Regions from separate parts of the Clostridioides sp. LIBA-2809 genome, predicted to be linked through region 1. Evidence: a T-box and tRNA genes for the amino acid it is inferred to sense, from the RefSeq annotation. Region 1 holds a T-box; the other holds one or more tRNA genes.

The links. The T-box of region 1 lies ahead of serS (serine--tRNA ligase). A T-box ahead of a tRNA ligase gene usually reads a tRNA of that ligase, here a tRNA-Ser.
Region 2: it has a tRNA-Ser gene. The T-box ahead of serS (serine--tRNA ligase) is inferred to sense a tRNA for this amino acid. The anticodon was not compared.

The regions. Positions count from the first base shown of each region.
Region 1 covers NZ_CP197004.1:21,315-24,752, reverse strand. The annotation lists gene serS (serine--tRNA ligase) at 301-1,572, opposite strand; T-box leader at 1,697-1,902, opposite strand; gene ACTG44_RS00110 (mechanosensitive ion channel family protein) at 2,030-2,911, opposite strand; gene ACTG44_RS00105 (3H domain-containing protein) at 2,923-3,432, opposite strand.
Region 2 covers NZ_CP197004.1:859,411-862,848, reverse strand. The annotation lists gene ACTG44_RS04295 (hypothetical protein) at 1-17, opposite strand, end outside; gene ACTG44_RS04290 (flagellar motor protein MotB) at 196-936, opposite strand; gene ACTG44_RS04285 (motility protein A) at 957-1,745, opposite strand; tRNA gene ACTG44_RS04280 (tRNA-Ser) at 1,839-1,929, opposite strand; gene ACTG44_RS04275 (DeoR/GlpR family DNA-binding transcription regulator) at 2,190-2,954, shown strand; gene ACTG44_RS04270 (ethanolamine utilization protein EutH) at 3,209-3,438, opposite strand, start outside.

The sequences.
Region 1 (3,438 bases):
TTATCTTATCATAATTCATTTTATAATTCAACTTAATTTTATTTTGTTTATTTAATTATTAATAGATATAGCTATATTTTATTTAAATTAGTTCTAAAATAATCTTTATTCATTTACATAAGTGTTGATTTATAAAGATATTTAGTATTTTATGATAAACATTCTGTTATATAAATTGACATAAAAAAGCTATGAAATTTAATAATTATATTAATAATTTCATAGCCTTTTTAATTTATTGTTCATTCATAGTATATCTTTTATATTAAAATATCTTTCTACATATGATATTAAATAGAATTATCTTATAACATCAACACCCATATAAGGTCTTAATTCTTCTGGAACTACTACAGAACCATCTGCTTGCTGATAATTTTCTAATATAGCAGCTAAACATCTTCCTATAGCTAATCCAGAACCATTTAAAGTATGAACATATTCTGCTTTTGATTTTTTATCTCTTTTAAATCTTATTCCAGCTCTTCTAGCTTGGAAGTCTTCAAAGTTTGAACAAGAAGATATTTCTACATATCTATTGTAACTTGGCATCCAAACTTCTAAATCATATTTAAATGCAGCTGTGAATCCTAAATCTCCTGTACATATTTTTACAACTCTATATGGAAGACCTAACATTTGTAGCATAGTTTCAGCATCATGAGTTAATGATTCTAATTCATCATAAGAATCTTCTGGTTTAACAAATTTAACTAACTCAACTTTATTAAATTGATGTTGTCTAACTAAACCTCTTGTATCTCTTCCTGCTGAACCTGCTTCAGATCTAAAACAAGGAGTATATGCACAATATTTAATTGGAAGTTCTGCGACATCTAATATTTCATTAGCATGTATATTAGTAACAGGTACTTCAGCTGTTGGTATTAAGAAATACTCTAGTCCTTCTATCTTAAACATATCTTCTTCAAATTTAGGAAGTTGACCTGTACCTATAAAACTATTTCTATTAGCCATAAATGGAGGTAAAACTTCTGTATATCCATGTTTAGCTGTATGAGTATTTAAAAAGAAATTCATTAAAGATCTTTCTAGTCTAGCACCTAGACCTCTATATAGAGTAAACCTTGAACCAGTTATTTTTCCAGCTCTTTCAAAATCTAATATACCTAGACCAGTACCAATATCCCAATGTGCTTTATGCTCGAAATCAAATTTAGTAGGTTCTCCCCAAGTTCTTACTTGAACATTATCTTCATCTGTTTCGCCTTGTGGTACCTCAGGATGAGGAACATTTGGTATTCTCATCAATGTGTATTCCATTTTTGCTTCTACTTCTTTTACTTTTTCATCAATACCTTTTATCTTGTCTGATAACTCTTTTAATCTTGCTTTTTCTTCTGTTACATCTTTTCCTTCTTTTATTAATTGTGGTATATTTTTAGAATTTACATTTAATTCATTTTTCATAACTTCAACTTCTTGAAGTATTTCTCTTCTTTTATTATCTAATTCCACTACAGCATCAAGGTCAAATTCTTTTTCACCTCTTCTATCCATAGCTTTCTTGATATCATCTAAATTTTCTCTTATTCTTTTAATATCTAACATATTAATTCCTCCTAATAATTTTGATAATCTAAATTATAATTCCAATTAATTTACAAGTATTATAGCTATAAACCTTTAGTTTAAACAAATTTGAGAAATAAAAAAAGACCTCCGTTTACCCTATAAAAGGGACGAAAATCTTTTATCCGCGTTGCCACCCTAATTGATTATACTAAAGTGTATAATCCTCTCAGACCTATAACGTAGGTAAACGTCTAGCTTTAACTAGAAGCTCTAGAGTAGATTCAAAAACCATTGTAATGAGTTCTCACCATCCACTCATTCTCTGAATACAATCTGTTTTTTACTATTTTCCTTCACCGCTTTTTAACTAATTGTTTTATTTGATAATCATTATATTATATATATTAACATCTTTCAATACTATTATTCAAATTTTTTTAGAATTTTCTTTAATTTTTTATATTAAATTCATTTTTTTTATTTAATTAAAATTCTATCTTTTATCCATTGTATTTAAATTGCTTATATTATTAAATAACAATGAAGAAGGAACAAATGGAACTTTTATATTATTTTCATCAAATTTATTTTTGACTTTTTCCATTATATCAAAGTATACATCCCAGTAATCATCAGTTTTAACCCATGGTCTAGCAACTATTTGCATGGTATTATTTCCTATAGAGTTTAAACCTATTATAGGTTTTGGGTCATCTAATATTCTTTTTTCATTTGTAAAAATTTCATTCAATATAGACTTAACTACATCTATATCACTATCATAGGAAATATTATAAGAAAAATCTATTCTTCTTTTATTTTGATGTGTGTAATTAATTATATTATTACTTGTCAATTGAAAATTTGGTATAATTATGGTTTTATTATCTGGAGTTTTTAGAACAGTACTAAATATCTGTATATCAGAAACTGTACCTTCTACACCTGAACCTTGAATATAATCACCTATGTTAAATGGCTTAAAAAATAAAATAATCATACCTGAGCCTAGGTTTGATAATATTTCTTTAAATGCTAAACCTATACTAAATCCAGCAGCTCCTAATACAGCTACAACTGAAGTAGTTTGTATTCCTATAATTCCCAAACTTATCAATGATATAATAGATAGCATAGATATATATATTCCATATACAATGAAATTATTTACACCTTTACTCATTCCATATTTGATTAAAAACTTTGAAACCATCTTTCTTACTATCTTAGATATATAGATACCTATTACAAATACAATTATTGCATATATAATATTTGGTATATTATCACTAAAGTTATTAAGCATATTTTCTAAAGTTCTCTTAGTTATATTACTATTTGTTGAAGCAGTCTTAGCCAATGATAAAAAATTCATTTAACTCCTCCTTATGATAATATTCCTCTGTCCTCTAATTCTTTTGTTATAGCTTCTATAGTCTCTTCTTTTAGCGCCTCAACTGTATGAATATGACTACATTCTGTCAGAACTGATAACTGCTTAAATTCATTTGTCTCAACCTTCTTCATGAAATTATCTATATCCATCTTAGAATAAATGTTAAGTTCTGCAGTTATCTGACCATATGTTGGATGATTTACAATGACATCTTTTACAATCCCACCTAAATCTACAATAATCTTTAATTCATCATAAATTTCTTTAGAGTTCTTGTGATTCTTACATTTTATTTGTTTTGTAAAATATGGTTGATTATATATTATATATCCTTGAGGTGTAGCTATTATTTCAAATCCTCTAGCTCTTATAAGGGCTATATCTTGTACTATTACTTGTCTACTTACATTTAATATCTCAGCTAGCATTCCACCTTTTACAGGGCACTTAGATTCTTTTAAAATATCTATTAATTTGCTTCTTCTTTCATCAGAATTCATATTACA
Region 2 (3,438 bases), 840 kb from region 1:
TTATTCTTATTACTCATTTGTTTCCTCACCCTCTATAAAAATTTTAAAATTGAGTTTTTTATCGTTTAAACATTATATATTTAAGATACCATATATTCTTCCAAAAAGGTAACTTACTGTTCATCTATTTTTAATTTTTACATAAAAAAACTATCTCTTTTTAGAAATAATTCTGCCTTGAGATAGTTTGTTTAACTATTTATTTTCACCAACATTTTCTACATTATCATATTTACTATCAACTAAGACTATATCAACTCGTCTATTTTTTGACATACCATCTTGAGATGAATTTTCTGCTATTGGTCTAAATTCGCCATATCCTACAGCAGATAATTTATCTGGTGCTATACCTGCATTGTCAATAAGAAGTTGAACAACATTGGTTGCTCTCATAACTGATAAATCCCAATTTGACTTAAACTCAGAATTTTTTATAAACATGTTGTCTGTATGACCTTCTACCCTTATGTAACTATTCATTTCATTTAACATCTTACCTATTTGAATAATTTTATCTCTAGAATTATTCTTTACAACTGCTTTTCCAGTATCAAATAGTATGGTATCTTTAAGACTTATTACTAATCCTCTATCCTGAGCTTTTAATGATACTGAATTCGCCATACCATTTTCATTTAAATACTTCTGAATTTCCTCACCAACTTTTTTGAACTCAGCATTTTGTAAACTATCTAAATTATTACTTCCTGGTTCAACTACTGGCTCCATTTGGCTCTTACCACCTTCAATAACCCCAGAAGAATCACCAAATGCAGAATTTAGAGATTCAGATAATTGTTTATATTTCTCTGCATCAACATTACTCATAGAATACATTATGACAAAGAAAATCATAAGTAGTGTTATGAGGTCTGAATAAGTTAAAAGCCATCGCTCATTGTTTTCTTCTTTTTCATCTTCATCATGTAACATAAATATTCCATCCTTTTATATTATTCAGCTCTACTATCTGTTCCTTCAAGTTCGATTAATTCTTTTGAATTTAAAAATATTTTTAATTTTTCTGTCATTAAATTAGAATTATCCCCCTCAAGTATAGATAATATTGCTTCTATCACCAAAAGTCTTTCATTTATTTCTTGTTGGTTTATAGCTTTAAGTTTTGATGCTACTGGTATCCATATTAAATTGGCAGAACCAACACCATATAATGTAGCTAAAAATGCAACGGATATTTGAGGACCCAGTGCATCTGGATTACTCGAAAGATTACCTAAAATATGTACTAATCCCATAACGGTACCTATTATCCCCAGTGTAGGTGCAAATCCCCCTGCTGAATCAAATATTGATATACCCTCTTTATGTCGTTTTGATGTTATCTGTATCTGTGATTCCAAGATATTTCTTATAGTAGCTGCATCAACTCCATCTACCATAAGTTCAAGCCCTTTTTTAATAAAAGGGTCTAAATCATTATTGTCATTTATTTCCTTATCAATGCTTAGAAGCCCCTCTTTTCTAGCTTTTATTGCAATTTCTTTAAAATAGATTATATTTTCTATGTTGTTAGGTTTTTTATTTTTAAAAGCTAACAACATTATCTTTATAGATTTTTTAAACACGGGAAATGGCGTTGAAGCTCCAACAGCTCCTATAGTCCCACCAAAGACAACAAGTGCTGATGAAAACACAAATAGTGCTCCAATATGTCCTCCATCAATAACGAAAGCAACCACTAAAGATGCTATTCCCACTATGAAAAAAATTAAAGTTGTCATCTATTCCCTCCTTTCTTTAGTTCTGCTTAGTAAATTACTTTTATTAAAGACACTACAAAAAGACTACCTTTAACAAGAATAGCCTTTAATAATTGGCGGAGAAGGAGGGATTCGAACCCTCGCACCGGTTACCCAGCCTAATCCCTTAGCAGGGGATCCTCTTGAGCCACTTGAGTACTTCTCCAGATTGTCTTTACTAGTAAATTATATAATAAAATTATATTTTAGTCAATTATTTTATAAAATTTAAGTTATTTTGAATTATTAAATATCTATTTTTACTTTTTTGCTTAAATGTAAGTTTCAAATATGGTAAAATTATCTTGCATAATACTTATAATATTATTTGATAAATATACATACATTAACAAATATACATAAATCCTGACTTAATCATAAGTTATGCTCAAAGCTAAAATAATATTAATCCAAGGAGGATATTCTATGTTACCACAGGAAAGATACGAGAAAATTTTAAGTATTCTCGAATCAGATAATATAATTAAAATAAATGACATAGTTCAAATGTTTGACATATCAATAGAGACAGCACGAAGAGATTTAGCCCATATGGAGAGTATTGGACTTTTAAAAAGAGTCTATGGTGGTGCTATACCAGTTATAGCAAGTAGTGTAGAACTCAACTATGTTAAAAGAAAAAAAATAAACTCAAATGATAAAAAACAAATTGCAATCAAATGCAGTGAGTTTATAAATACAAATGATACTATTTTTATGGATACTGGAACTACTGTTCTTGAAGTTTCAAAAAATTTAAAAGACAAAAAAAATTTAACTGTAATAACCAACTCAATTTTAGTGGCAAATGAACTTATGAATACTAATATAAAAGTATATGTACTTGGTGGTTATCTTAGAGAAACTGAAGGTTCTTTTTCTGGCCCACTCACACTATCAGCTATTGAACAATTTAATGTTGATAAGGCTATTTTAGGTGCTGGAGGTATCACTCTTGAAAATGGTATTTCTGACTATCATTTGGAAGAAGCACTTGTTCGAAAAAAAATGATTGAAAGGTCTAGAAAATCTATAGTGGTTGTTGAACCTCCTAAGTTTGGTATAAATTCATTTGCATCAGTAGCTCCTATAGAACATATAGATACTATTATTACATCCTCTAATATAGACCATGATATAATAATAGAATTTTCTCAGAGAGGAATACCTTTAGTCATAGCAGATAATTAGTTTGTATGATTGGTTTTTAATTCCTTGGCATAATAAATTAAACTTAAGGAGCCAAATAATTATTTATTTAGCTCCATTTATATCTAAATAATACTTTATATTTTTTATTATGTTACTATTTTGAGATTAGTTTAATACTCTCAATTACTTCAATGTTTTATGCTACTTTATTATTTTGAACTATTTAATTATATTCTTAGTCATTTGATTTTTTAATTTAAAGTAACTTAAATTCTGTTTAAGTACTACTCATTTCATACAACATCTTTCTTAACTCTAACACTTTGTTCTTCTTCTAAAGTTAAGTCTTTTGTCATGACCATAGCAAGTGCAATTGCCAATACTCCACCAACCAACTTTCCAATTACAACAGGCGTAATCATCTCTGGCACTACTCCTGCTGTAAATCCTAAATGGTCTCCTAGAGCTGCTGTAGCACAAACCAACCATGCAGTATTTACTACTTTTCCCTTTGGTCTCATAT